Regions from separate parts of the Lysinibacillus sp. GW823-FHT06C08 genome, predicted to be linked through region 1. Evidence: riboswitches for the same ligand, from Rfam matches in the RefSeq annotation. Region 1 holds a riboswitch; the other holds the start of a gene.

Region 1 (15,614 bases):
AGTGGGCACAGTCATTCAATAGAAAAACTCCATTATGAGTAACGTAACAATACTCGTAATAGAGTTGAAGTTTTAAGAAATATAGTGAGGATATAAATCCTTGTGCTGCAAAATCCATTCCTTCATGTCAATTATCATTTCTTCATAGCTAGGGACCGTAAAGGAAAAATCGTTTCTAGTATTAATTAAAGTTTTATTAACATTAATAAGCTGATGTGGAGTAATCTTTATTGTATGGTCCATAAAGTGCTTATTCAATAACTGAAGCAGATCGTATTTGGATATAGGCGATGTATTGACAAGATGATAGAGTCCAGTTAATTCTTCATGTGCTGCTTGCTCCATGGCTTTCGCTAGGGTGAGGGTTGTGACCCCCGTCCAAATAGCACCAGTATAGCCGTGAATCGGACCTTTTTGGTGCATAAACCAATTGAAAAGCCCAATTCCATCCATTTTCAAATCAGGGCCAATAATTGAATTACGGAATGTTAAATGTTTGGTATGATCAATTTCGCCTAAACCCTTTGTACGGTCATAAAAGGTAGTTCCGTCCTTTACACTATTTTCATAATAGGGTGCGTTTTCACCTGAAAATACACAATCGGTACTCATATGAATAAGCTTCGTCTGGCGATTTTCAAGGAGAGATACGATAGCATGTGGTAAATAACTATTCAAGAAAATACTCTTCTCAGGATTTGCCTCACATTCTTTATTTAACATACCGATACAATTAATGACAATATCATACTGATGGTCTTGAAGAAGTGAACGTAAAAAGTTCAAATCTGTAATATCACCAGTAATATTATTTCCATATGCGAAAGCAGTTCTCGTATACGTTGTCACATCATACCCTTGCTCCCGTAAGTAGATGGAAATGGTATGACCCGCCATGCCAGAAGCGCCGAGCACTAAAAATTTCATGGTGTTCCTCCAGTCCAAAGGAGAAGCTCTTCTTGAATGAGAGATAAGGTTAGTAATTTTTCTTTAATAGCCATCACGTTTAACATTTGTGTATTATTGGAATTATATTCATCCGATAAGGTAATTTTAGGAGAGCCTTCATCCAGGTATTTTCCATAATTCAAATCTCGATTATCTGCTGGGATTCGATAAAAATCACCTAAATCTATGGCTTTTGCTGCTTCCTCCTTTGTACATAATACTTCATACCGTTTCTCCCCATGCCGCGTGCCAATAATGTGAATCGCATTGTTCACTTGGAAAATTTCAAGGAGAGCTTGTGCCAAATTCTCGATCGTAGCAGCGGGTGATTTTTGCACCATAATATCGCCATTTTGCGCATGTGAGAATGCATACAACACCAATTCGACTGCTTCCTCAAGGCTCATCATAAAACGAGTCATAGTTGGATCGGTAATAGTTAAAGGTTTACCAGCTTTTATTTGTTCGATGAAAAGTGGTATGACTGAGCCTCTTGAAGCCATTACATTCCCGTATCGTGTGCCGCAAATCAATGTTTGCTTTGGGTCGACCATCCGTGATTTAGCAATAAATGTTTTCTCCATCATCGCCTTGGATATCCCCATCGCATTGACAGGGTATGCCGCTTTATCTGTTGATAGACAAATAATCTTTTTAACGCCAGCTTGAATCGCCGCAGTTAAAACATTATCTGTTCCTAAGATATTTGTTTTAACAGCCTCTAAAGGGAAAAATTCACAAGAGGGAACTTGCTTGAGGGCCGCAGCATGGAACACATAATCTACGTTATACATCGCAGGGTGAAGGCTTTGTAAATCACGTACATCCCCGATATAAAATTTAATTTTAGAGTTTTGATAAAGCTTTCGCATATCATCTTGCTTTTTTTCATCCCTTGAAAAAATCCGTATTTCCTTAATATCGGTATTTAAAAATCGATTTAGTACCGCATTACCAAAAGATCCTGTTCCTCCAGTAATCAGTAAAGTTTTATCTTTAAACATTGTCTGTCTTGTTACACCTCCCACATGCTTAGGTCCGTTCATGATGTTATTTCAATCCTCTTTCATGCAAATCGCATTCTGAGTTTTCTCGTGGATAGTTGTACCAATAAGCGTATTCATGGGTATATTTACTGGTTGGATTTTTGTCCATGAGCGCACAATTAAAATCCCAATCTCCTGCAATATCCTTACGTATAGTAAATTTCGCATCCCCGATAAAGCTTCTTCGTATGATTTTAAATTGTCCCGGCAAGGAATAACGATTTGATTCATCTTTAATAAACGCATAGCCATTCTTAATGATCATGTTGTAATAGTAAATATCAAATTCACCATCCACCTGTGCTAATACATTGCGGATGGCAGGTAAATAGTGGTCATCACTATCGATGATGGCAATATAATCACCTGTTGCTTCAGCGATGCATCGGTTATAGGCAACGCTTGCACCTAGATTCGTTGGATGAACGATGATTTTTAACGCTGTACAGTTTTTTTGATAGTCCTGTAAAATGGCTAACGTCTTGTCGGTGGAGCCGTCATCTACAACGATAATTTCATAGGCATATTCTTTAGGAATACTGTCAAGCATTGTTAGGATCCATTCTTCGCTATTATAAGTAGGTGATAAAAAGCTTATTTTCATTTTATCCCTCCATCCTGATTAAGTAATTTAGTTCTTCATGTTTACTGAACAGATTCTTTATTACAATATGCGTGGATAGAGGGCTATCGTAGGCAATTGCTTGCTATCATAAGTTTTTTAAGAGAGTAATTTTATGGATTGCCTTTATTTTTGCTAGAGAACTATGGGGATGGTTGTGACATTTTACTAAGTTATACACGTTTGACAGGTGTGGTCATAAACTAGGAAAGAGCGCTTTTTAAGAAAGAGGGATTCGATGACAAAAAGGATCGCATTTATTTGTAGCGTGGAATCAGCTAAACTTTCCGATGCACACATTTTCAAAGATCTATGTCTTGTGCCTATTTTACTAGGGGAGTATTTAGGCTATGAAGTTAGTATAGTGACGACAGAGATGAATGAAACCCTTCTGCAACAATCTTTTCCGGCTGTTAAATTTGAGCAGGTTCCAATTGGGATTGATTATGTTGCCAATATGAATGCTTATTTAGTGAAGCATGCCAAGAACATTGATCTTGTATTTGCTATAGGACCATACCCATCCTATCTTTCCATTCTTCAAACATACAAGCAGTTTAATCCTAATGGCAAAGTTTATATGAAGTTAGATGTTAATCGATTTTGGTTAAGTCGATTAAAAACCTATCCATACTTTCTAGAATTGCTACAGCTTTGTGATCTTCTGACCTCCGAATGTGTATCGATTCAAACTGACATTCGAGAGTTTTCACAATTAGATGTTCAACATATCCCAAATGGCTTTTATGAGTATTTTCACACAGAGCCCGTGCAATTTCATGAGAAAGAAAATAGAATTCTATCAGTGGGCCGATTAGATGCACCAGAGAAGCAGACCATTTTTACAATAAAAGCCTTTCTAGCAGCACAGCTGACAGACTGGGAGCTTCGTTTGGTAGGACCTATGTCTGAATCGTTTCAGCAGGAAATAAAACAATTACTGGACAGTCATCCTTATCCTGCGCAAGTCACAATGGTAGGGCCAATCTCAGACAAGATGCAGCTAGAGGAGGAGTATCGCAAGGCAAAAATCTTTTGCTTAACATCCACAGTTGAATGCTTTGCACATGTTTTTGCAGAGGCTGCTAAAAACGGTTGTTATATTGTGACAACCGATGTGGATGGGGCTGCTGATATTACCCAACAACAACGCTTTGGCCGTATTCATCCAACACATGATTGGGAAAGTATTGCTCGGACGTTGCAGCAAGTCGCACATCAGGAAGCATTGTTAGAAAATACTTGTCTTCAGCTACAAGCCGATGCGCGGAAGGAATTAAACTGGCAGCATATCGTGAAAGATGTCGCTGCATACTTAAATGAAAAAAAGTAGAACTTCTCTCGATGGAGAGGAGTATTCTTTTCTTTGTGCCATTTTTTCCTATATAATGAAACTAGCTTTATAATGGTAGAAACAATCATGGGAAGACACAAGGGGAGACAAGAATGGAAATATTGCAAGCATCGATGAACGAACTAGAAGAGTTAACAAAGCTATTTGATGAATATCGTCAGTTTTATGGTATTGAATCGGACGTAAGTAGCGCTAAGGCATTTTTACAATTACGATTGGCCCTCAAAGAGTCGGTTATTTTTATGGCGCAAGTAGACGGCAAGATGGTTGGATTTACACAATTATATCCAACGTTTTCTTCCATAGCGTTACAGCGTGCCTATATTTTGAACGATATTTATGTCACGGAAGATGCTAGGGGCCTAGGGGTGGGCAAGGCATTGATGGAAAAAGTTTTTCAATATTGTGAGCAACAGTATGCTCGTTATGTGACACTGCAAACAGCAGCAGATAATGTGAATGCGCGTAAGCTGTATGAAAAGCTTCATATGAAGCAAGATGAATACTGTAATTATGTCAAATATTTTATGTAATAAGCATTTTAGTTTAGAATAAAGATGCTTAGATGTATAAAAATCCCCTAGATATTCCGTTATCTAGGGGATTTTATTGATATTATTTAATTTCTAACGTATATGGCTGTGTACTTGCTTGGCCATAATATTCACTAACTTCAATATAGTATTTACCTGCATCCAGTTCGATTGTACCTACCTCAGCATCTCCAGCTCCGTAAAGATCTAAAGTTTTGACTGTTTTTCCGTTTGCATCTATCACTCGAATCACACCATCTAGTGCTTTTTCTGTTTGAAGTGAGAAGAAGATATCACGTTTTTGGACGTTGTTAAATTCAAAGTAATCCTTATCACCAAATGGTATACCCGCATTTAAATATTGAGTAGCTATCCATTTGTCGTCTTCTTTCTTAAGGGCTAATGGTTTGGTTGGTACACCATTCACTAATTGGGAATCTGCATCTTCGTCTGTTCGTTTATGGTCGAACATCGTCAATGTGTAGGGCTGAATGGACAGTTGGCCAAGCCCTGTGCTATTGACTTGAATAAAGTAACCACGATCCTTTTTAGCCTTAAAGGATGTATTTACGTCTGTCGTTCCTACCATGCCAAGGAGTATCTCAAGAATATTATCGCTCAATCCAAATGGAATGGCGGTCTCCATTTCTTTCGGGTCAATTTTCATATTGCCATTTGTATCTTCAATAATCGATCCTGCAAATTTCAAGTCCTTCTGTAACTCTTTTGGCAATTGATTTAATTGTTCATTGGTAAATGGAACAGAGGAAATTAATAAACTCATAATTTCATCATTACCGTTTTGCTTATAATAATAGTAATCCTCATCGTCTTGGTAAATTAGATGATCTTTATAAGTTGTACCTGGTTGAATTTTTAGAGCTTTTGCTTCTTCATAATTATCAGGATTATAATCTTTTGGAATATCACCGATTTTACTTGTTTTCAACGTATATGGCTCAATAGAACGTTCCCCAGCATTTACAACGGCTACTACATATGTTTTGTCCTTTTTCAATGCCATCACTTTTGCATCGTTTTCATTACCGGCTGAGCCAAGAAGCAATGAAAGTAAGCCCAAATCATTGGTTAAGGACGAAACAGGAATTAGTTCATTTGCTTTTTCATCGTATTCAAAGACAGTACCAGCAGGCATTTGGCCAGCACCTTTGTTAAAGCTAAAACTATAAAGGGCATCTTCCTTTGTTTTAAATAAGAAGTAGTCCTCATCATATTCTGTTTGGAAATAAGCTTTTTGATCCTCACCAATGTTGAAGCGAATAGCTTGCTTAATAATCGGATCAACATTTTCTAAATTGTCCGTTGTAAAGGAATTCATGAGCATACTCATCATGCCTTCAATTTCATTTCGCTTTTTTGTTGTACTTGGCGTTATTGGTAATTGGTCGAGAGAGATGTTTTCGTCGTACATGGCTTCCTCTAAAGGTAGTCCATCCTCATCGGGTGGAAGTATAACAACCTCACCTTTTAATGTGTATGGAATCATAGACTCACTGACTGTTTCCTCTTTTTCAATGCCACCACTGAAAAACATCTCCATTGAAAACTCGCTATTACTTTCATTAGATACACTTAAAATGTATTCTTGATCTGGAACAGCATCGATAATCATGCTAACGGCTTCACCTTTAGCTGCACCGTAGGAACTTTGAATAGGGAAGGCTTCCTCTTCTTCAATTTCCTCTTTTTTAGCTTGCTTTATCTCTTCTGGTGGAATCGGATTGAAATCCTCTTTTAAGTAAAGATCCATAGTGGCAGTAACACCTGGAATTCCAGATAAATCAAACTTCAATGTTGTTGGTTTTGTTACTGAAAACGTAAAATAATCTTGATCCTTTTGTTGATCTTTGGACAGTAGGGTATAGTTTTTACCTGCCGTATTATATGGGAATTTTTTAATAGGCTGCATTGAAGACTTATTTAAAGCATCAATTGGCAAATTCGAGTTTTTCGCAGTTTGTGCTGTAAAGATATAAGTAGATTTCCCTTTTAAGCTATAACTACCATTATGATCTTTCACACCAATTAACAGCGTTCCTTTTTGGTCTGCTTTAAAAAGGTGACCTTCTTTTTTTCCTACACGAACATCATTAACTTTAATAGGCTCTACTTCACCTTGTTCATTAGTAGGGTAAAAGTATAAATCGAAGGCATAGTCGTATTGATCAGCGCCTTTTAATGTTAGCTGAGCATACTCATTTGCCTCTAGCTCAACCTTGTACCATTTTTTCTCGTCTTGCTGTTCGAAAACACCTTGTTCAATATTTAATGTATTTTTAGCAAGAACTTTGGCATTTTTGATACGCTCTTCTTTAGATTCAGAATAATGTTTAGGTAATTTATTTAAATCGAACTGTAAGGCTTTCACTGGATCGACAAGCCCATGACCATAAGTAAGATCATAACCCTTTTTACCTAAATCTTGTGCAGTTATTTCAAGAATTGCTTCAATTTCATGTGGCTTTAAATTCGGATGCTTTGATTTAAGTAGGGACACGATGCCTGCCACTACGGGAGATGCCATGGAAGTACCACTAAACTTAACAAAAGATGATCCTTTTTTGTCATCGTGTACAGTACTGTAGATGTCTTCGCCAGGAGCCACGACATCGACAGAGGGACCATAATTGGAATAGCTTGATAGCTTATTACGATCATTCGTGGAACCAACACTAATTACACCTTCATAGGAAGCAGGGAAGGAATATTCATCCGTCGACTCATTACCAGCCGCTGCGACAATCGTAATGCCACTATCAATAGCTTTTTGAACAGCATCCTGCATAAGTGGTGATTCACCATAGCCTCCTAAACTCATATTAATGACATCAACACCTTGCTCAATGGCGTACAGAATACCTTGTGCAATGATAAAATCATTTGCTCCTTCTTTTCCGTTAAAGACATCAATAGGTAGTAGCTTCGCTTGTGGATTAATTCCATGTCCACCAATGCCATTGTCTTTAGCTGCGGCAATAATCCCAGCAACATGTGTTCCATGATCACCTGGATAAGATGTATTTGCCGGTGCAGCTGCATTATAAGGTGTGAGTACTTGAGATTTTAGATCGGGATGTTTAAAATCAACACCAGAATCGATGACAGCTACTGTTACGTCATGTTCCCCAGCTAATGCTAGAGCCTGATCCATTTGCAAGAGGCTTAGATGATACATATCTTGTTTCTTTGGGTCAGTTTCTTTGTTGAAAGAATGATAGACATAACTAGGGGATACACTTGAAATCCCTTGCTGCTTTAAATAGTAAGAGACGGCTTTTTCTATGGATACACCTTTGTTAAGTTGAATCACATCATAGCCTAATGAAGGAATGGAGCGGATGACCTTAGATCCGATTTTTTTATGTACGTTTTTATCAAGGCCAGAATGCTTGATAATAATCGTATCCTTACTCATCCATTTGTCTTCATTTGTAAGATTCTTACCTGCATGTTGTGAATTGCTTGCTAATACGTTCTTCGCACTTTGTTGTGGTGTCTCCTCAGCAAAAGCCGAAGCGACAGGAACCATTAATGCAGCGGATGCTGCGACAGCGACTGATTTTTTAAACCAACTTTTCAATTGTATCTCTCCTTGATGTTCTATAATATGTCTCGACTATACTAATACGGTTAAACGTTAGAAAAGTTTCGCAAATGAGGAAAATTTTTCTCTGCGATTTAAAAACGAACTGTCCGTTACTTTTTATGGATGATACCATTACGCCTCTACATATAGCTGTTCAATCAATTGCAATAAGTCATGCTTAGAGCGAGGAATTGAAATATTTTCGTGCCATAATTTCTTTTTTTGTAGAGCCAAAGCCATGTCAAATACCCATGGTCGTTCAAGATGTGCCCGTTTTAGCAATTCTTCTTCATAAAATAAGGCGACAGGGTCACCATTATAAATAATTTTTCCTGCCTCCATGACCATAATTTGATCGGCCCATTCATAGGCAAGGGCAATGTCGTGAGTCGCAAGGATAATCGTTCTTTCATGGTCTTCTACTTTGGCTAAGTATTGAAAAACTTGTGTAGCGTAATAGCTATCAAGACCCGCTGTTGGTTCATCTAATAAAAGGACAGTCGGTTCCATCGCTAATACACCTGCCATGGCCACACGCTTTTTCTGCCCTACGCTTAAAAAGTGGATGGGTTTATCTAGTAGCTCTGTCACTTCAGTTTGTGCAACAGCCCATGCTATTTTTTCTTCAATTTTTTCCGTAGGCCATCCTAGATTCATTGGACCATAGGCTATATCTTGCTTAACAGTTCCTGAAAAAAGCTGATTATCAGCATCTTGAAAGACGATTCCAACCTGTTGGCGAAGAGCCTTTAATCCCTTTCTATTATATTGAAGTTTTTCTCCATCAAATGAAATGGTCCCAGCTGTTGGTTTCAAAATACCATTAAGGTGCTGAAATAAAGTGGATTTTCCTGCTCCATTATGACCGAGTATAGCGATTTTTTTTCCTTTTGGAATGTTTAATGTAATATCTGTCAAAGCCTTCGTACCATCTGCATAGGCATATGACAGGTTGTTTAGTTTAAAATAAAATGCTGTCATGAGAAGTACCCTCCGTATACGATGAGGAATAAAAAAATAGCCGTTATACCAAGCCAGTTTTTTTTGCTATAGGCGCCCGTTTCATGCCAATAAACCGTTTCACCACCACGCGCCAGCATGGCATGATTAAGCTCTCGACTGCGCTGAAACATTTCAATAAACAACGCGGCAATTAGCATAGACACTGAACGTAACCATTGCATGGGTGAGTGGTAGCCAAGCCGGGCTTGCTGGGCCAAATGAATTTTTTGCATGCTTTCTAAAAAAATAAAAATAAAACGATAGGTGAGTTCTACTAGCTCAACTAATAAAGTAGGTAGCCGCCATTGTCGAAGCACATAACAAATTCCTTGTACAGATGTCGTTAAAACTAAAAAATATAAGCAACTTATACTGCCAAGTACAATAAAGAATAGTTGCTGGGCGGTAGCGATACTGGCTCTCCCAATAAAAATTGTCCAGTTTATATACGTAAATGCCCCCATATGGGCTGGTAATGTATGCGCTGCTGGAGCTATCGAAATGATGATTGATAAGAGACTTGTGAATAAGAAAAAACCAGGTAGTAATAATAGCTTCGCATAATAGTTTAGTGGAATTTTCGCGCCCCAAATGATAAAAGCACTCATTACAAAAAATGTAATGAGTGAAAGTCGTTCATCTCTCATAATAAGCGTGAATAAAAGTAGTCCTAATGAAAATATCATTTTTTCTAGCGGATGAACGAACGCTAGCTTATTGAGATACGCATACTTATCAATGAGTAACATAATCCTTAACCTTCTTTATGCTTGCCACGCATATAGCCAATAAAGTAGCCGATAAAACCAGCACCAATAGCTGCTTGTAGCACGAATAATAAGCTTTCAATTTCACCACTAGGTGGTTCCCACAAACTATCAAACCATGGCTCATATTCTGCATTGATCTCCCCAATGGCTGCTTCTGCTTCACCGTCGGCTCCTCCAAATTCTGCTCCTTTTTGGACGAAAAGAGGGATAATCGCCAATAGTACGACGATTGCTAAAAGTAATAAATTTCGTTTCATATTAGTGCGCCTCCTTTGTAGAGAAAACACGTAAAGATTTTAATTCGCTAATATTATATTTTTTCAAGAAGTTCATGACAATAACTGTTAATATTCCTTCACTCACAGCTAATGGGATTTGTGTTAAGGCAAAAATACTTGCGAACTTTGTAAAGGAAGCCATAAAGCCTCCAACTTCAGATGGGAAGGCTAGTGCTAATTGAATGGAAGTCACCACATATGTACCTAAATCCCCAAGCATGGCCGCAAAGAAAACAGCTAATGAAAACGATAACCCCAATTGTTTTGCCCCTTTAAATACAAAGTAGGCGATAAACGGTCCTACAATAGCCATCGAAAATGCATTAGCCCCTAATGTTGTGATCCCACCATGAGCTAAAAGTAAAGATTGAAATAATAAAACAATTGTCCCAATGACACTCATGGCTAACGGTCCAAATAATACTGTTCCGAGACCTACTCCTGTTGGATGTGAGCAGCTCCCTGTAACTGAAGGGATTTTTAAGGCTGATAGGACAAAGGCAAACGCACCGGACAGCCCCAGAATCATTTTTGTTTCAGGGTTTTCATCAATTGTTTTACGAATAGAGCGCAATCCTAAAATAATAAATGGGATGGAGATTACCCACCAAAAAATAGCCCATTCGATTGGTAAAAAACCTTCCATGATATGCATGGCGAAGGCACGCTTTGGCACCATTAAAAAAGCCAATAGAAAATAACTAAGTTTCCACCAAGACAGCTTCAATTTTTTTCCTCCAAACTGTAAATAGATTTTTAGAATGTAGCGTGCGTAATAAAAAAGCACTTTTCCGTTGTTGGAAAAGTGCATAGCTAAAAAAGCAAATAACATTTTCATCTGCTAAGCCGCACACCTATCCTCGTAGGCTGAAACGATCACTTATGTTCGGCAGGTCTCCTGGCTCTAGTTCAACACTTTATAGGTCTTCCCATCCATTGGACAGTGACATTTTCTATAAAGCTCCCTATTACAGTGGCGGGACCGCGCCGGACTTAAACCGGCTTCCCTTTTAAGCAAAATGACGAGCATTTTACACCGAAAAATAGTAAGTTGTGAGATTTCACGACAAAGTGTATCACGAATTTCCATAATTATGCTATACTTTTTTTATAAAAAATTAAAAATAGAATATCAATGTCGAAAATTCTGATAACTAACGTTTTTTAGGATTAAAGAAGGCAAATTCAAATTTTTAATAGCTTTCACCCCTCCTATGAAATTGATAAATTTGTCATGATTTTTTAAAGAAATATTGAAATTTTAAAATAATAAGATATGATTAAGACAGTTTTCTATTATGTATACGATTAAAAATTTCATATAAAACGTCGATAAGTGCTCGAAGAACTCGAGATAATAGGGAAATTGGTGAAAGTCCAATACAGCCCCCGCTACTGTAATAGCTGATGAAATCGCAATGCCACCTGTGCAAACTAGGGAAGGTGCGACAGTAAAATGAAGCTTAAGTCAGGAAACCTGCTTATCAGATTGTGCATGCAAACTTTTCGGAGGGAGAAGTTGAAGCAAAAGCGAGGATCTGTCTTTCAATCTATTCGTTTTTATTTGGCTTCTACAAACCTTTACTCTTCGGCAGAGTAAAGGTTTTTTCTTTTTTCCAAAAGCAAATGAGGGGAGATATAAGATGACAACGTGGAATTTAGAGGGGATGAAAACACATCTCTTTATTTGCAATGGCAGTAGCTGTATGAACAAGGATGGGGAGGAAATTACCCAAGCTATACGAGATGAAATACAGCGTAACGCACTAGATAAAGAAATACATACGACAAGAACGCGCTGTAATGGACGATGCAAGGATGCTTGTGTTGTGATTGCTTACCCTCAGGGGAATTGGTATCGTGTACCGTCAACGGAGCATGCTAGAACACTTGTACAGGATTTGCATCATGAATCCTTATATAACGATCATGTTTTTACACTTCGAGAAGGGACATTACAGCGAACAGCGCAAACAACAGCCATTAAAGGGATTGAAAAGGTGAAAGAGGGGTAAAAACATGGCGCAAAAAGGGAAAATTTTCGTAGTAGGCTTTGGGCCTGGAGACTTTAAGCATATTACGACACGTGCAGTAGAGGCTTTACAACAAAGTGACATGATCATAGGCTATAAAACCTATGTTGAACTGATTCAAGATTTAGTCAGCGCAAAATCCATTGTCAGTACAGGTATGACAGAGGAAGTGTCACGTGCTCAGGAGGCCGTTCGTCAAGCAGAGGCAGGAAGTATTGTTTCGGTCATTTCGAGTGGAGATGCAGGCGTTTATGGTATGGCGGGATTGGTGTATGAAGTATTAATTGAGCTAGGCTGGACAGAGGCAACTGGTATTGAAGTGGAGATTGTCCCAGGTATTTCAGCTATCAATTCATGTGCTAGTTTACTTGGTGCACCCATTATGCATGATGCTTGTACCATTAGTTTGAGTGACCATCTCACTCCGTGGAATTTAATTGCGAAGCGTGTGGAAGCCGCAGCTATGGCCGATTTTGTTATTGCTTTATACAATCCTAAAAGTGGTCGCCGTACAAGACAAATTGTCGAAGCGCAACGAATTCTTTTAGAATATCGTTCTCCTGACACACCAGTAGGGCTTGTAAAAAGTGCCTATCGAGAACGTCAGGAAGTGACGATGACGACATTGGCAGAAATGCTGGAACATGATATTGGTATGCTGACAACAGTTATTATCGGAAACTCATCTACGTTCTTCTATGATAATAAAATGATTACACCGCGAGGCTACCAACGTAAATATACACTTGGTGAGGAAAAACAGCCATTACGTCCTCATCAACGCTTACGGGAAGAAAATGAGCCATGGGCGATGAATCAAGAGACAGGAACAGCACGAAATGACTTTGCGGCAGACCCTAATGCAGGGAGAATGAATAAACCCAGTATAGCCGTTATGCCAAAGCCGAAAAAAACAGCACTTGAAATGGCTACAGCGGCACTTGCAATGGTAAAGGGAACAAGTGCTATCAAGGTTACTCCAAAGCTTGTACAACAAAAAATAGAATCCATTTTTGAATTAGCAGTGAGCCCTGGCGTGGCTAATAAATTTTTCACACCACAGCAAATGATGACGTTAGCAGAGGTAGTAGGAGAAGAAGGATCAATGGAATATACACCAGATCATCAAATCCATTTGAAAATACCTACAACAACGCCTGAACGTATCACTGAGAAATTACAGGAAGTAGGCTTTTTATTAGCACCAATTGGTGATGTGTTATCGTTGAAGGCTTGTGATTTTTGCTACGGTGAAAAAGCAGATTCCATTCCATATGCGGAGGAAATTCAAGAAAAGCTTGGCGGTATGTCATTACCGAAAACATTAAATATTGGCTTCAATGGCTGTGGAATGGCTTGTTATCGAGCCGTGTTTGATGATATTGGGATTGTCTATCGCAAAAGTAAATTTGATGTCTTTATTGGAGCGAAACCAGTCGGGCGTACGGCTCATGCAGCACAGCCTGTTGTAGAAGGTTTGGAGCCTGATCAATTAATCCCTTTAATTACAGATATTATTGAAGAATATAAAGCAAATGCGCATCCAAACGAGCGTCTATTTAAATACTTCAAGCGGGTGAAAAAGATATTGCATTTTACGTATCAAGATATGTCTTCCAAAATAAAAATAGAGCCAGCTCCGTGCGGCGACTAGTGAGGAGAAAAGAGATGAAAGCTATATTATTTGTTGGCCATGGGAGCCGTTTAGCAGCAGGAAATGATGAGGTGCGTACATTTATCGAGCAAATGAAATCTCGCATTGATGAACAATATTTAGTGGAAACATGCTTCCTTGAATTTGCTTCTCCTAACATCGAAGAAGGTATTACAAACTGTGTGAAAAAGGGTGCTTCAGAGGTACATGTCATCCCGATTATTTTACTTCATGCAGGTCATTCTAAGCTACATATTCCGGCAGAAATCGAGCATGCTCGTGAGCATTATCCGAATATCACATTCACATATGGTCAAACAATTGGCATTCATGAAGAAATATTTGCGATATTACAGGATCGTTTAGTTGAAATTGGATTTGATACTGAACAAGAACAGGAAGACACAGCCATTTTATTAATTGCTCGAGGAGGTAGTGATCCTTATGCAAATGGAGATTTCTATAAAATTACACGATTACTATGGGAAAAACTACCTGTTAAATACGTAGAAAGTGCCTTTATGGGCGTAACGGACCCTCGTGTTGAAGAAGGCATTGAACGCTGTGTCAAACTAGGTGCTAAAAAAATTATTATGCTTCCTTACTTTTTATTCACGGGTATTTTAATGGAGCGTATGCATGTTATGTGTGAGAAATACAATGAGCAATTTCCAGCATGTGAGATTCAAATTGCCAACTACTTTGGCTACCATGAACGTTTACAAAATGTTCTATTAGAACGTATTGAGCAAGCGGTGAATGGTACATCAACAGGTATGAAAGATCTTGAAGAATATCGGGCTTACGCTGCTATTCATGGGCATGCACATCATCATCACCATCATGATCACGACCATGATCACGACCATGATCACCACCACGACCACGACCATGATCATGGACACGATCACGATCACCATCATCATCATGAAGAGGAGCCAGTAAAATGATTTTCATGTTAGCAGGGACGAGTGATGCAAGGAATCTAGGCCTTGAACTGCAAAGGACGGGACATGCTGTAACTGCCACCGTTGTGACGGAATCGGCAGCCTCTAGTCTTGCTGACGCTGGCTTACCTCATTTAATAGGGCGACTTACAGCGGAAGAAATGGCGACTATTATATCGGAACAAGGCTTTCAATTGGTGGTAGATGCCTCTCATCCATTTGCAGAAGAGGCATCGAAAAATGCCATGGCAGCAGCTGAAAAAGCGCAAGTTCCTTATATTCGCTATGAACGTGCTCATGAACATTATGAACACCCACTTATAACAGTCGTGAAGGATTATGAGGAAGCAGCTCAGTTAGCAGCAGAAAAGCGTGGTGTTATTATGCTGACAACAGGTAGTAAAACGCTTGCTACATTTACGAAAGTCTTACAAGGCTTAGAAAATACAAGAGTCATTGCTCGTATGCTCCCACGACTTGACAATATGGAAAAATGTGAGGCGCTCGGTGTGGCACAGCGAGATATTGTAGCCATTCAAGGCCCATTTTCAAAGGAATTAAATGAAGCATTATTCCGTCAATATGGAGTGACCTTAATGATTACCAAAGAAAGTGGCAAAGTCGGCTCAGTAGACGAGAAGCTAGAGGCAGCCCTTGCTTGTTCTATAGAAACAATTCTTATTGCAAGACCCAATATTAAATATGGCCAGCAATATTCCACTTTTGAAGAAGTGTTACAGGCTGTACAACATACACTTTAGGAGGCAATAACAATGGATTTTAAAACAGATTTCAAACCATTAACAGTAGACCCAGATAA
Region 2 (15,614 bases), on a different contig from region 1:
GGAAGCCTTTCTGTGGAGCAATCTTCGCTGGTTATGCAATCAATCGAAGAAACAATGGCTTCCACAACATCAACGGTCGAGGCGTTAGGTCGAAAATCTGCCGACATTACATCGATCATTGGTACCATTACAGCTATTTCCGAGCAAACAAATCTATTAGCTTTAAATGCAGCAATTGAAGCAGCTCGAGCTGGCGAGCATGGTCGGGGCTTTGCCGTGGTAGCGGATGAAGTTCGTAAACTAGCAGAACAATCCCAAAGTGCCGCCAAGGAAGTAACTGCGATAGTGACATCTATTCAGAATGAAGTCACATCGATCATTGCCCAAAACCATGAAGGGGTCACTACTGTCATTCGTGGCGTTGAAGTGACCAATGAAACTAATCAATCCTTGGCCAACATTTTATCGCATACAGAAGAAACTACAACGATTATAGCAGCCATGGTGGATAAAATTGCATCGACACTGGACTTTAGCAACGCAGTAGCAAGCGACTTCATTCACGTCAATGCCTATGCCGAGCAGTCCGCAGCTAACACTGTAACATCCGCCGCCGCTGCCACCCAGGGCTCCGCTTCCATGCAGGAAATCAATGCGGCTGCCACAGAGCTTGCCCAACAAGCAGACAGCCTCCGTAATCTAGTAGGCGCATTTAAAGTTTAAGTTTTATTGCGAATTTCTGAGGAGGATCCTTTCGTTGGAGGATCCCTCTTTTTTTGGCTGGAGGGGGTTCAATTGGGGAGATATGGATTAGCCATAGTCAGGTCGGCTATCCGTCTCTTTGAATTGTCTCCTGCTATTTAGTGTTTTATCCATTCCTCTGAGTGGGCTATCCACCACTTTTCACTTTCTATCCGTCACTTTGAGAGTTTTATCCGTCACTTTGCTATTTTGCACCTTTATATTGGAGAATCCTCTCACTTGATGCGACTTCCCTTCGATTTTAGCATTCTATCCATCGCTCTGAGCGGGCTATCCACCAATTTTCACTTTCTATCCGTCACTTTGAGAGCTTTATCCGTCACTTTGCTATTTTGCACCTTTATATTGGGGAATTCCCTCACTTAATGCGGCTTTCCTTCAACTTTAGAGTCCTATCCATCGCTCTTAGCGGGCTATCCTTCACTTTTCGATGGCTATCCACCACTTTGAGAGTGCTATCCGTCTCTTTTCACTTTCTATCCGTCACTTTGCTATTGCTTGCCATTCATCTGAACTCTCCCTCCCTCTACACCCATCAAAACAAAAAAATCCTAGCAAGATCGCTCTTGCTAGGATTTTTTATTTGAATAATGATAGGAATTGGCCGTAGCCTTCTTTTTCTAGATCTTCTTTTGCTATGAAGCGAAGGGATGCTGAGTTAATGCAGTAGCGTAGGCCTCCTAGTTCGCTTGGGCCGTCTGGGAAGACATGTCCTAAATGGGAGTCTGCTTCTTTACTGCGTACTTCTACTCGGCGCATACCGTGGGTTGTGTCGAAGTGCTCGGTTACTTCTTCTTTTTGGATGGGCTTCGTAAATGCTGGCCAGCCACAGCCTGAGTTGTATTTGTCCAATGAGCTGAATAGTGGTTTTCCAGAGACGATATCTACATAGATGCCCTCTTCAAAATGCTCATCGAACTCATTGCGAAACGGTGGTTCTGTGCCATTTTCCTGTGTCACGTAATATTGCATGTCTGTAAGTTCTTTTAAACGTTGTTCTTTATTCATGTTTATTCCCCCAGTGATGCTCTTGATACGCTCGGCGACCGCTTCCAACCGAATAGCGTTCGTAGTGCATTGGATTTTTCTTATAATAATATTGGTGATAGTCCTCAGCCGGGTAAAATGTGCTAGCAGGTAAGATTTTCACCATGATCGGTTTATCAAACTTTCCAGAAGCTTCTAGATCAGCCTTGGAACGCTCTGCTAGTTGACGTTGTTCTTCATTATGATAGTAAATGGCTGTTGTGTAGGATTCGCCGCGATCATAAAACTGTCCACCTGCATCTGTCGGGTCTATTAAGGTCCAATAGATAGACAGTAGTTGCTCATAGCTATAAAGATCATCATCGTATACGATTTGCACGGCTTCGGCATGTCCAGTAGTTTCTGAGCACACTTGCTCATAGGTTGGATTGACAACATGTCCACCTGTATAGCCAGATAGCACCGATTCAATGCCAGGTGTTTCGTCAAATGGCTTGACCATACACCAAAAACAGCCTCCTGCAAATGTTGCATATTGCTTTGCCATTCAGTTCACTCCTTATTCACCAGGAACAATAATTTCTAATAAAATTTTGTCATTTGGTAAGTCCAATTCTTTAGCACGGACGCGTGATCCGGATGCTATGTTAATGCGAGATAAATCAATATAGATTTCTGCTTTATTTGGGTTCACGGTAATCCATGAAGGGAATTCCACCGAATCCCGCATAATTTTCATCGTCGTCTCCGGCGGAATATTTAATAGCCCGACATTCATCCCCGTTTGCTTTAAAATAATATTGCCCTTGTCATCTACAATGGGTTCAAAATTCATGGAAATCGGAATTTCCGTGTAAAACACCGTGAGCGTGCTTCGTAATTGAATATCATCGCCGATTGTAAAATCAAGTGGTAAAGGCGAGCCTTTTGCTGCATCCTTTAAATATTTTTTGGAAATCGATTCTAATTCCTTTGTTGTGGTTTGCACCACGAGTACATTTCCTTTGCTTTCACTTTCACCTGCTGAACGCTTGGCAACATCGACTCCATCTACTGGTCTAGTTGCTAAAAAAACGACGAGGAGGATTGCAAAAAGCACTGTGCCTGCTAAGGCGAAAAACGCGACTTTCCATTTATTCATTTTGTCACTCCTCGAAGCCTATTGCCTTGTTAATCTTTTCTTCCATACCACACTGCTCCATTGCCGCTAGTATACGTTCTGTCATTTTTTCATATCCCTTTGCATTGGGGTGGAAAAAATCTGTATGATAGACGAGCTCTTCATTTGAATCAAATAAATCCTCCACCGATACATAGCAAGCATTGGAATCTTCACTCGCTACTTCCTCAATCACATTATTCCATTCTGTGATAATTGTATCGAATTCATTCGCCTCATTGGTCACAATCGAAAACGGATTATAGAAACCAATGAGTAGGATGGGCACTGTCGGATTTTTTGCACGAATGCCTTCAACGATTTTGCTATAGCGCTGCTTATACGTCCGCAATTCTTTATCGAATGCGTCACGCTTTAAGTTAAACAAATCCTGTTTAACAACTTTCATGACATCATTGCCACCCATTGTTAAAGAAATGAGCTGCGCTTGTTGCAACTCTTCATCATAATGCCCTTTTTTCACTAATTTTAGTAGCTGATCACTACGTCTACCACGTTTGCCACGATTATCAACATCTACCTCGGAAATCGAGGGCCACGTAAGCAATGAATCTGCTAATCTTCCTACATAACCGTCTTGACTATACTCATCACCGACACCATCTGTTAATGAATCTCCTAGTGCCAGATAATGCAGTTGCTTTGCATTTTCTTCATCAATTTGCGATAAATCCTCTGCTGATGGCTCAAAAAAATGTTCAAAAATTTGCGTCAACATATTCTTGGAGGTTTTTTCCTCTTCTACTGTTTGTTGCTCATCCTGCGTCATATCTTGCTCCGTTTCTGCTTGCTCACCGTCAGGCTCTGCTTGCGGATTCGGCTCATCGATTGATATTGCACAACCACTAAGTACTAAGACGGCCAAACATGACAACATAAATCGCCGAATGTCCATTTGACCACCTTCCATCCCTTTCTGTACCTTCTATTATAGAATAGTTCATACCCTAATGAAAAGTGACTTACTCTCTGTTCTCCATAATTTTGTGTTGTTGCCAAAATTCCTCTTTTCCAAATAGCCGAACAAGTATCCAGCTAAAAGGGCCAAAACGAAAAAAGCCACTACATTTACTTATGTAGTAGCTCCTCACTATTATTCTGCAAAATAAATAAATCCGATGGCACCCGGTCCAGTATGTGTCGAAATAATTGGAGATGTAAAGGCAATCTCAACGTCATTAAAGCCAGTACCTTCGATTAACTCTTTTAATGGATTCCCCATTGTGATGAGGCCATCTGCATGAGAAATACCGACAGCTTTGACTGTTTTCCCAGCCGTATCAGCTTGGAATTGTTTAAATAAGTAATTCACTACCTGTTTATGGCTACGCACCTTGGAAACGGGATTGTAAACGCCACCCTCTAAATTAGCAATAACTTTGATGTTCAGCAATGAACCGATAAAGCCTGTACCTTTACCAATTCTACCGCCCTTAATTAGATTTTCAAGCGTATCCACAATTACATATAAATGTGTGTTTGCACGTACTTTATCCAGACGAGCTACGATTTCCTCAACTGTTGCTCCAGCATCGCGCATTTTAATAGCCTCACGTAGCTGAATAGCTAAACCGATTGCAATAAAGCGTGAATCAATCACCGTCACATCAGCGTCTGTCATTTGAGCCGCTTGTCGTGCTGACTCTACCGTGCCACTCATACCACCTGTCATATGGATGGAGAGAATTTGATCGCCATCCTTGCCTAGCTCATCATATAATTCCTTAAATTTACCTGGTGCAGGCTGTGAACTTTTCGGCAAATTTTTAGCATTTTTCATCAAGCCTAAAAAGGGTTGTGGCTCTAAATCCACACCATCTATATATGTTTCACCATCAATTTGAATTGTTAATGGCACGATATGTATGCCATGCTGTGCTACTTCTTCTTTTGTTAAATCACAAGTTGAGTCCGTTACTATATGAATTCGTCCCACTTCGACACATCCTTTTACTTCATTAAAATTTATTATATAGACTAATGAATCATTATGTAAACATGACATTTGTCATTAGGCAAAGCCTTGATTTTTTGAAAATGTAAACGCTACCTTTGATACTATAGCGTTTCCTTTATCTCTTGTCTATCAAAGCCCCTAAAAGAATATGACAGCCTTATGACATTTTTGATATGAAATATATGACAAATGTAAATGTTCATGTATAAATTATTGGGGTATAGTAAATACATGAACGAAAGGAGTGTTGTAAATGATTGATTCATTTGACTATAAATCTTGGAAGGAAGAACTGTGGAATGCCATTACACACGGTATTGGTTTTATTGCAAGTATTCCGGCTCTAGTTGTTTTACTGCTTACAGCTGTGCAAACAGGTAATGCTCTACATATTACTACTTTTAGTATTTTTGGCGTCTCTGTCATCATCCTGTTTTTAATGTCCACATTGCTACACAGTATGCCAGAAAAATATAAACACTTTTTCGCTATTTTGGACCATTCGTCCATTTATATTTTAATTGCCGGTACGTATACGCCGTTTTTATTAATTGCGGTGGGTGGCACCCTAGCCATTACTTTATTATGTATTATTTGGTCACTCGCAATATTAGGTGTTCTTTTTAAATGTTTCTTCATTAACCGCTTTGAAGTGCTATCCTTAATTTTTTATATTGGCATGGGCTGGCTCATCATTTTTGCTATTAAGCCTGTTTATTTATACTTAGGATTTTATGGCTTTGCTTTACTACTTGCAGGTGGACTGTTCTATACAATTGGAGCCATCTTTTATGCTTGGCGCTCTCTACCTTATAACCATGCAATCTGGCATCTTTTTGTGCTAGCTGGCTGTGCTTCCATGTACGCTTGTGTGTACTTCTATTTATAAAAAAGTCGCTCCCTTCATAAAAGGGCACTGAAAAACTTATGTTTTCATAAATGCGAACCTTTTTCAGATAAAAATAAGGCACTTCTTGTTCAATTTTGAACAGGAAGTGCCTTATTTCTGTCTCATTGGATCTTCTGTTGCCATATCCAAGAAATAGTTGAATGACAGCGCTCTACTAGGTCGACGTCTGATACATCATTAATCGCTTTTAATAATAAGTACTTAAACATGCGAATTGGAGGAATGGCATTACGTCCATTGTCTAAACAATATTTTGTTTTTAGCTCATCTAAAATGAATGAAAAATCAACAAGTTCATTGATCTGGCGAAGCATATTATCTTTTGGCACAACAATATCGTAGATTGCCATGTATGGACTTAAATTAAGGGTTTCCTGATTTGAAATCATTGGGGCACCACCTACATATTCATTTTTTTATTATAAAGGAAAGTGTGACTAAAATAATAGAATGATACATTGCGTTGTTTGGAGAAGCATCGCTCGACTCCTGCGGGAAAGCGAGACAGACGAGACCCCGCACGAAGCGAAGCGTAGGAGGAGACTCGGCGCTCGCCCGCGGAAAGCGAGCGGAATGCTTCGGAAAACAACAGTAGAGTCACAGTGCCAAATGAAAAAAAAGATATGGACTTTTTCAGTGCCCTTCTTCATAAGGAGCGATTTTTTATGGATTCTCTTAAAAGCTCAATAGCTTCCCTTACTTCTTTTTCATGCTCCTCATTACTCAAATTATTTCTGGCATGAAGTAATACTGGCCTCAAGGATTCAACGGATCGCCCGAATGCATTCATCCATTCATAGCGGGGCACCATCCAAGTATGGAAATGATGAGTCGTATCTTCGTTGTAAAAATAATAAACGTATTCAATGCCCAATACTTCCCTTTGAGCTTGTCTAATTTTTGTTAAGAGATTGATGTAATCCAGTTTTTCGTCATTATTTAATTCATCGAAGCAATGGATGTGACGCTTTGAAGCTAAAATAACTAATCCCTTGATTGGATAAGCTACATCCTGGTGGGCGTGAAAATAATCCGTTTCAATGATAACACCACCATTGGGCTTGACCTGTCCACTTATGATGGCACAGCTCAAGCAATCAACTTGAGCAATTTCTCCACTCGATAATCGTATGTTGCGCATCAATATCTCCCCTAAATATAGAAATAGCACGGTCTATCAAAACCGTGCTTTTCCCATGTTATTTACGCTCAAAAATTTGATATTGGAAAGTATAGCCTTCTGAAGCTGTTTCGGGCTGTTCAGCAGAAACCTCTACAAACTTCTCCTCATAGCTCGGAAAAAAGGTATCGCCCTGAAATGAATGATTGATTTTTGTAATATATAAGCGATCTGCCATTTCCATTGATAAACGGAAAATTTGCTCACCGCCAATAATCATGATTTCCTCTACATCCCCTGCTATCGCTATTGCTTCTTCTAGGCTCGTCACAGTTTCAGTGCCTTCTGCGTGATAATTTTCATCTCGTGTAATAACAATATTGCGACGTCCAGGTAGTGGACGACCAATGGATTCAAACGTTTTTCGTCCCATAATCATTGGCTTGCCCATTGTTTTGTTTTTGAAATACTGCAAATCTCCCGGTAAATGCCAAGGCATTCCGTTATTATAACCAATTACATGGTTGTCATCATGTGCCACAATTAAAGAAATCATACTGTCCCTCCAAATACTTTCTTCCCTTTTATTATAAACACAATTCGTTGATTTCACCTCTATTATGAAAGAATTTTCTTTTTCTAAAATTAAATCCTAGTAAAATTATATGAATAGTTTATAATGTAAGTAATAAACGTCACGATAAAGGACTGATGAGGATGACTACTTTAAGAAAAGAAGCTGTTCATTATATTCAAGATCAACAAGTTGCTACACCCTACTATCAAGTTACACCACAGGAAGCTCGCGCGATGCGTACGGTTACGCCATGGCAATCACCCCATAAGCCAATATTAGCGGCGATGCAAGATCAACTAATTACCATGCGTGATGGGGCTCAAATTACGCTACGACTTTATATACCTACTCATGATCAACCATTACCTGTTATTGTTTATTATCATGGCGGTGGCTGGGTATATGGTAATTTAGAGTCTGTTGATGCTGGCTGTCAGCTTTTAGCAGACCAAGCGCAAGCAATTGTCGTTTCAGTGGATTATCGTTTGGCTCCTGAATTTCCTTTTCCAACTCCATTGCAGGATGCCTACGATAGCTTAGTATGGGTGCATGACCATATCGAAGCATATGGTGGCGATGCTGCTCGGTTGACCGTGGCTGGGGACAGTGCTGGCGGAAATTTAGCAACGGTCGTGGCCTACTTAGCTGTAACTTCAGGTGGACCATCATTGCAAGCACAAGCACTCATTTATCCTGTTACGAATGTGGATTTTACGACCGTTTCCTATCAGGCTTATGGAGAAAAGTTCGGCCTAGATAAACAGGGCATGCAATGGTTTTCTCAACACTATACAGATGAATTGAACTTTACAAATCCATTGGTGTCTCCCCTACTGCTCGAGGATGTAAGACGTATGCCTAAAACACTCCTCATTGCAGCAGAGGCAGATGTCCTCTTTGATGAAGGTTTAAGTTATGCCCAAAAATTGTCTGACTCTGGAGTACCTGTGGAGCATATAACCATGTCTGGTTTAATTCATAGCTATTTTAGCAAAATGAATTATTTTGAAGAGGCAACAATCGAAACGGTGGCAAAAATTGCTGAATTCCTGAAATAAGTTTGGCTATCCCATCCAAACAGTGCGATAATAAAGCAAAACGTTTTTAAAGGATGACAACATGACACAAATAATTGCACTACAAATAAAACAGCCTTTTGCTGATCAATTAAAAAAAGGCTACCCATTAATTTCAAAAGATGCAGTGGATGCACGACAACTACCTTACGAGCAAGGGACTCTACTTAAGCTGATGGATCACCATAATCGTTTTATTGGTACAGGTTACTACGGTATTCAAAATAAAGGGATTGGCTGGGTCCTGACGACAGATATAAATGAAACCATTGATAAAGCTTTTTTCATTAAAAAATTCAAAAAAGCTATACAGCTACGAGAAGCATTCTTCCAGAATGAACATACAACAGCCTTCCGTGTTTTCAATGGCGAGGGTGATGGTATCGGTGGCCTAACGATCGATTTCTTTAATGGCTACTATATGGTGAGTTGGTATAGCGAGGGTATTTACTCATTGAAAGAAGTCGTTTATGAGGCGCTTGCTGAAACCATCAACTACCAGGCCATTTATGAGAAAAAACGATTCGATAGTAAAGGGCAATATATGGAACAGGATGATTTTGTCATGGGGACTCCTGGCGAATTTCCAATCATGGTTAAGGAAAATGGGATGACCTATGCAGTCCATTTAAATGATGGTGCGATGACTGGAATTTTCCTTGATCAACGGGAAGTACGATTAGCTATTCGTGAGCGCTATGCGAGCACAACAAATATGCTAAATACCTTCTCCTACACAGGGGCATTTTCTGTAGCAGCCTCGCTTGGAGGAGCTACTAAAACAACAAGTGTCGATGTTGCAAAGCGCAGTTTAGCCAAAACGATTGAGCAGTTTAGCGTCAATCAAATTGATTATGAAGCGCAGGATATAAAAGTAATGGACGTTTTTCATTATTTTAAATATGCACAGCGTCACGAATTAAAATTTGACCTTGTTGTATTAGATCCACCAAGCTTTGCCCGCACAAAGCAAATGACGTTCTCAACGGCGAAGGACTATCCAAAATTACTGAAGGATACGATTGCGATTACAGCCAAAAATGGCATTATTGTGGCTTCCACAAACAACGCAAGCTTCGGTATGAAAAAGTTTAAAGGGTTTATCGACCAAGCATTTAAAGAGACTCGTACACGCTATAAAATTGTAGAGGAATACGGTTTACCAAAGGATTTCCGTGTGCCTCGTGAATATCCTGAATTTAATTATTTGAAGGTCGTTTTTATTCAAAAAATGGACTAACTCATCTGGAATCACACTTTGCTGTGGTTCTTTTTTTCTATAAAAAATGGCTTAAGAAGTATGTTCACTTCCTAAGCCACCTCTTTTTTAAAGCTTTTCCACAAACCAATCTCGTATATATTCGAGACGATGAATTCTTAATGTTGGCTTTCCGCTTCTTGACAGTTCATGATTAGCTTCAGGGAACCGGACGAATTTCGTTTCTTTTTTCCGATACTTCAAGGCGATAAATAATTGCTCCGCCTGTTCAATCGGACAACGATAGTCTTTTTCACCATGTAAAATAAGCAATGGTGTTTCAACATTGTCTACATATTTCAATGGTGAATGATGCCATAGCTTCTCTATATTTTCGAGCCCCGCTTGAATTTGCCAGTCTGTAAAGTAATAGCCAATATCACTCACTCCTGCAAAGCTAATCCAGTTTGAAATAGAGCGTTGTGTAACTGCTGCCTTAAAGCGGTTGGTATGCCCAACAATCCAGTTGGTCATAAAGCCACCATAGCTCCCACCTGTTACACCTAGTCGAGTTGGATCAATGAACTCATATTGCTCTAAAGCATAGTCCACTGCAGCCATTAGGTCTTGATAGTCATTGCCACCATAATCACCACGTACTGCATCCACAAACGTTTGTCCGTAGCCATGACTTCCGCGCGGATTTGTATACAGCACCGCAAAGCCTTGAGCAGCTAGGATTTGGAATTCATTAAAATAAGTGTTGCCGTACATCGCATGTGGACCACCATGGATTTCAAGAATAAGAGGATATTTCTTCCCTTTTTCATAGCCCACTGGCTTCATGATCCAGCCATTGACCTTCCAGCCCTCAGCTCCTTCAAACTCAATGCTCTCTGGCACAGCTAACTCTTTCGTCTTTAAAACGTCTTCATTGACTGTCGTCAATCGTTCTTTTTCACCCGTTTTTAAGTTGACGTAATATAAATCGCCCGGATTCGTTGTCGTACTTATGGCGACAACGGCTTGATCATTTTGAGCATCTAATGAAAAACCATAAACGTATTGATCATCGTGAATAGCTGGATAAATTTCACCATCTACATTCCCAAAGTAAATTGCCGCATTGCCGTGATCCGTTACTTGGAAATAGAAACTATGATTATCATTCATCCATTGTACACTTGGTGCTGCTACCCCTTGCAGGAAATCACCGATGACATAGTCACCGACAGGGGCATCAAATTCACTTGTTGCACAGTTTAGCAGATTTTGTTCCATATCATAAATCCATAGCTTCGCTTGTGTGGCATTTTCAAACTCACGTTTTCCTCCAACAAAGGAAAGGAAGCGGCTATTAGGCGACCAGGACGTTTGGTAATAGGAGCCAATCCCCTCTGTTACCTTGCGACTCTGTTTTGTTTCTAAATCGAATAAATAAATATCCGCATTAAACGAAAAATCTAAGTCCTCTGCTTGATCTGCTAAGTACGTAAGATAACTGCCATTTGGCGACCATGTACTCAGATGGAAATCCTCGTTCCCTTCTGTCACTTGCTTTAAGTCACCAGATTTTAAATCGACAATGGCAATGTGAGTATGCTGGTCCATATCCATAAATCCACCCGCATCCGACTTATGTTTCATCTTATCGATTTCGAGTGGCTTGAGTTCTTTTTCTTCTTTCTTGTCATCTTCAGCTTTGTCTAAGATAGTTTCATCTTTACCTAGCAAAACTGAAAAGGCAATTTTCTCTCCACAAGGAGACCAGACAGGCGTTGACGCACCGTTTTTGCAATACGTCACTTGCTTCGCCTCTCCCCCTGTTTTCGACAGTACAAAAATTTGCGGCTTGCCTGATCTTGTCGAAGAAAAAGCAATTTGACTGCCATCTGGCGACCAGACAGGAGAGCTTGTCCGATCGTTACCATATGTCCATTGCTGAGGACGTTTGTCTTTTAAATTTAAATAAAACAAGTTAGATACATAGTCTTTTTTCTTCTCATCAATACGTGTCTCTACATAAACTACCTCAGTCCCATCAGGTGAGAGCTGTGGATCTGCCACTGATTTCAAGTGATAAAGATCTTCTGGTTGAATCCCTTGTTTAGTTGTCATGTTCTTGCTCCTTTGTATTGTCATTTTCTATGCTCTACTACAATATTTCGACACCCTAAGTATTTTTCCTGCTACTCTATTGATTTTTTTACTAGTTCCCAATCAGCATTCATTTTTGTTCTGCGATAAAATTTATAAAAAGGTTCATTGGAACGAGCTTGGTTTTGATAGAGACGAATGATTTGTAGCAAAAAATCCTCAATATGATCAATCCCTACCCTTTTCGCGAAGAGAGTACCCGCCTGTGCCTTCGCCCCCATAGGGATGGCTCCTACATAAACATCAAAGCTCTCATGCTGATAGACTAAACCAATATCATCATATGTAGGATTATAGCAAGCCGATGCACAGCCATTCACATTGACTCGTACTCTTGCAGGCACAGTTATACCGTCCAATGCCTGATAGAGTTGTTCTGTTTGAGGAACTGCCTCCATTTTTTCTCCATCACAAAAATCACATGCCTTCATGGCAATATGAGGTCCTGAGGAAGCAACAAACAGTCCAGCCTCCTGTAAGGCATGGGTCGCTTCTGTCAGTTCACTAGAGGGGATCGATAATAATATGCTATAGGAGGCCGAATATTTAATGGCCCCCTTCTCCCCTACTATTTCAGCTATTTTTTGAAATTGGGCTGGCGTATAATGCTTATTAATAATGCCAGGGCTTACCGCTAATCGTGCATAACCACCTTGCTGATTTAGAGTTTCGAACGTTTTATCTGGTATGTTTTGACGAAATGCATTCATTGTTATCGCTCCTTAAGAAAAAGGAGCTAGCAAAGCGCTAGCTCGAATGTTTTTAAAAGTTGGCTGGGTAGAAGCCCTTGGCTAAAATTTGAATGGCCGCTGCAGCACGTACCCCTTCAGATGCCGCTGAAAGTGGAAGAATGACAAAGCGATCATTTTTGACTGCTTCCATTTCCTTCAACGCTGGATCATTTTTTAAGAATTTTATCTTTTGTTCAGCAGTTGTTTCGCCATAATCAATGACAACCACCACCTCTGGATTGCGATCTACTGCATCTTCCTTCGATACCGTTGTCCATCCTGACTCCACATCTCCAAAGATATTTTGACCGCCAGCGATTGTTACTAGCTCATTCATAAAGTTTTGACCAGCCGTGAATACGTCTTTATCACCACTGTCAAAGACTAGCACACGTAAATTTTCACTGTCTTTTGGTAATTTTGCTTGAACTTCTTCGACATCTTTTGTCATTTGTTCAATTAATGCTTCACCGCGATCTTCCACGCGGAATATTTCCGCGATATGACGAATATCCGTGAAAATATCTTCTAATGTTGGCTTTGTCATATTGGAAGCCGTATGTAAATACGTATGAATTCCTAATTCCTCAAGCTCCTCTGGTGTTCCAACACCTTTCTCACCAAAGCCACTTTTCCAGCCTGCATACAAGAAATCTGCCTCGGCATCAATGACTTGCTCCTTTGTTGGGTATTGATCTGAAAGAACTGGAACTTTATCGTAGGCTGCTTGAAGCGGCTCGTAGATTTTATCATCTAAATAAGCTGTCCCTACCATGGAATCCTCTAAGCCTAATGCAAGCATAATTTCTGTTACATGCTGATTTAAGCTAATGGCCTTTTTAGGTGCTTCCTTATAGGTTTGGGTAGTTTCATTATTTTCAATGATGACCTCAGTTGTTGTCGCCTCAGACGGTTCAACTTTTTCAGTTTGCTTTGCTGATTCAGGCTTGTCCTTTGCGCCACACGCTCCTAATACAGCGATTAAGGCGATGACCATGACTAGCCATATACTTCTCCATTTTTTCATGTCCTTTTCTCCTTTGTTGTCATAAATATAGAAAGAAATCAGAGACTTCTTTGCTACTAGGATAATTGGAAGGGCATAAAAAAACCCTCTTGTCGCCAAGAGAGTTGCATAGTGAAAAAACGGTATTAGTACCTTTATCACTATCCCCATCCTCGTGGTTCTTAGTTAACATACATATACTGGCAGGTATCCTGGCTTAGGTTCATCATCTATACGCCTTCCCATAGTTAAACTACAGTGGCATGCTGTATAGACTCCCCATTTACAGTTGCGGGACAGCATCGGAATTGCACCGATTTCCCTTTTAAGCAAATGACAAATGCCATTTGCACCAATATGTTCTAATTATGCTATTGATAGACTAGCAGTTCATGCGTTAATTCGCAATCAGTAATAGAATGCAAAAAATATAATCATCATTATATTAGCACTATTTCGACAAAAAGACGAATCATTTTACAAGAAATAATTGTGCTAGTATTCTGATACAATGAGAAGATAGCTACTTATAGAAACGAGGATTTATTATGTACAAGACGATTGGGGTTCTTGCTCATGTTGATGCAGGAAAAACAACCTTTTCTGAGCAAGTGCTTTTTCATACAAATAGTATTCAAGCGCGGGGACGTGTCGATCATCAGGATGCCTATTTAGATAATCATGAGCTTGAGCGCAAACGGGGCATTACGATATTTGCCGAGCAAGGACGCATGACTATTGGCGACGATACATATACGTTGATTGATACACCAGGACATGTCGATTTCTCCCCAGAGATGGAGCGTGCCATCCGTGTCATGGATTATGCCATCATTATTATAAGTGCGGTAGAGGGTATTCAAGGTCATACTGAAACGGTATGGCAGCTTTTACGAAACTATCATGTCCCTACATTCTTTTTTATTAATAAAATAGATCGTGACGGAGCAGATGTAAGGGCTGTGATGACCCAGCTCCATAAAGATTTCTCGGAACATGTATTATTCGTCGATGAACCACTTCAGGAGAATTATGTTTCCAGCACAATCATGGAATGGCTGGCGGAGCGTGATGAAAAGCTCCTGGATGCCTTTTTGAATGAAGCATTGGAGCATGGCCTGTGTATGAAGCACCTACAATCGATGATTAAAAATGAATCTGCCTTCCCCTGCTTTACTGGTTCGGCATTAAAAGATGAAGGCATTCAAGAATTGATTGCTCAACTTCCACTCATAACGGGTACTCACTTCGAGCCGGAAGCACCGTTTCAAGGAGAGGTCTTTAAAATACGACATGATGGCCATCAGCGTTTAACATTCATCAAGGCTTTAACAGGCAAATTACATGTTCGAGATGAATTTACGTTTGGAGACCTTACAGAGAAAGTAACAGAAATTCGTCTTTATAACGGCAGCCGTTTTGAAACTGTTCAGCATGTTGAGGCTGGTGAAATCTTCGCTGTTAAAGGGCTCAGCCAGGCACACATTGGCGATCGCATTGGCAGTAACACGCTATCACAGCCCTATGAGCTTGTCCCTACATTACAGGCAAAAGTTCAATATGAGGGTGAGCAACATATTAAAGAAGTATTAAAGATTTTCCGTCTACTAGAGGCCGAGGAGCCATCATTGCGTGTCGTATGGCAGGAAAAGTTTCAGGAAATCCATGTGCATATAATGGGTGTCATTCAGTTAGAGGTACTGATAGAAGTATTATTGAAGCGCTTTACATTAAACATCTCTTTTGGAGAGCCGCAAATATTATATTTGGAAACAATTGCGACAACCGTTACAGGCTACGGACATTTTGAACCACTTAAGCATTATGCAGAAATTCATTTATTAATGCAGCCAAATGAACGTGGGACTGGCATTACCTTTAGCAATGCCTGCCATGCAGATGATTTATCAGTGGGCAACCAGCGCCTCGTAGAGAAGCATTTGTTTGAACGTGATCATCATGGCTTACTCACAGGCTACGCAGTAACAGATATTCATTTTACGCTTTTAACGG

The links. A riboswitch is a leader RNA that binds a small molecule or an ion and turns the genes downstream of it on or off. The one in region 1 is predicted to bind cobalamin.
Region 2: linked by a shared signal. The riboswitch ahead of AC1Q6O_RS09320 (ABC transporter substrate-binding protein) and the one ahead of AC1Q6O_RS13300 (energy-coupling factor ABC transporter permease) in region 1 are both predicted to bind cobalamin.

Annotation. Positions count from the first base shown of each region.
Region 1 is NZ_JBXAHN010000005.1:44,211-59,824, forward strand. Features, by position in the region: gene AC1Q6O_RS13250 (alpha/beta fold hydrolase) at 1-22, shown strand, start outside; gene AC1Q6O_RS13255 (SDR family oxidoreductase) at 73-927, opposite strand; gene AC1Q6O_RS13260 (polysaccharide biosynthesis protein) at 924-1,952, opposite strand; gene AC1Q6O_RS13265 (glycosyltransferase family 2 protein) at 1,999-2,598, opposite strand; gene AC1Q6O_RS13270 (glycosyltransferase) at 2,855-3,949, shown strand; gene AC1Q6O_RS13275 (GNAT family N-acetyltransferase) at 4,063-4,503, shown strand; gene AC1Q6O_RS13280 (S8 family peptidase) at 4,586-8,104, opposite strand; gene AC1Q6O_RS13285 (energy-coupling factor ABC transporter ATP-binding protein) at 8,243-9,091, opposite strand; gene cbiQ (cobalt ECF transporter T component CbiQ) at 9,088-9,861, opposite strand; gene AC1Q6O_RS13295 (energy-coupling factor ABC transporter substrate-binding protein) at 9,867-10,139, opposite strand; gene AC1Q6O_RS13300 (energy-coupling factor ABC transporter permease) at 10,141-10,887, opposite strand; cobalamin riboswitch at 11,032-11,216, opposite strand; cobalamin riboswitch at 11,478-11,659, shown strand; gene AC1Q6O_RS13305 ((2Fe-2S) ferredoxin domain-containing protein) at 11,804-12,175, shown strand; gene cobJ (precorrin-3B C(17)-methyltransferase) at 12,180-13,847, shown strand; gene AC1Q6O_RS13315 (sirohydrochlorin chelatase) at 13,862-14,797, shown strand; gene cobK (precorrin-6A reductase) at 14,794-15,555, shown strand; gene AC1Q6O_RS13325 (precorrin-8X methylmutase) at 15,568-15,614, shown strand, end outside.
Region 2 is NZ_JBXAHN010000002.1:310,307-325,920, reverse strand. Features, by position in the region: gene AC1Q6O_RS09390 (methyl-accepting chemotaxis protein) at 1-663, shown strand, start outside; gene msrB (peptide-methionine (R)-S-oxide reductase MsrB) at 1,282-1,710, opposite strand; gene msrA (peptide-methionine (S)-S-oxide reductase MsrA) at 1,703-2,236, opposite strand; gene AC1Q6O_RS09375 (YpmS family protein) at 2,249-2,830, opposite strand; gene AC1Q6O_RS09370 (GDSL-type esterase/lipase family protein) at 2,835-3,746, opposite strand; gene AC1Q6O_RS09365 (DegV family protein) at 3,963-4,805, opposite strand; gene trhA (PAQR family membrane homeostasis protein TrhA) at 5,080-5,715, shown strand; partial or broken gene AC1Q6O_RS09355 (transposase) at 5,845-6,125, opposite strand; gene AC1Q6O_RS09350 (HIT family protein) at 6,383-6,877, opposite strand; gene AC1Q6O_RS09345 (dihydrofolate reductase) at 6,936-7,412, opposite strand; gene AC1Q6O_RS09340 (alpha/beta hydrolase) at 7,574-8,491, shown strand; gene AC1Q6O_RS09335 (class I SAM-dependent rRNA methyltransferase) at 8,553-9,749, shown strand; gene AC1Q6O_RS09330 (S9 family peptidase) at 9,837-11,825, opposite strand; gene AC1Q6O_RS09325 (precorrin-3B methylase) at 11,897-12,574, opposite strand; gene AC1Q6O_RS09320 (ABC transporter substrate-binding protein) at 12,627-13,622, opposite strand; cobalamin riboswitch at 13,787-13,973, opposite strand; gene AC1Q6O_RS09315 (elongation factor G) at 14,150-15,614, shown strand, end outside.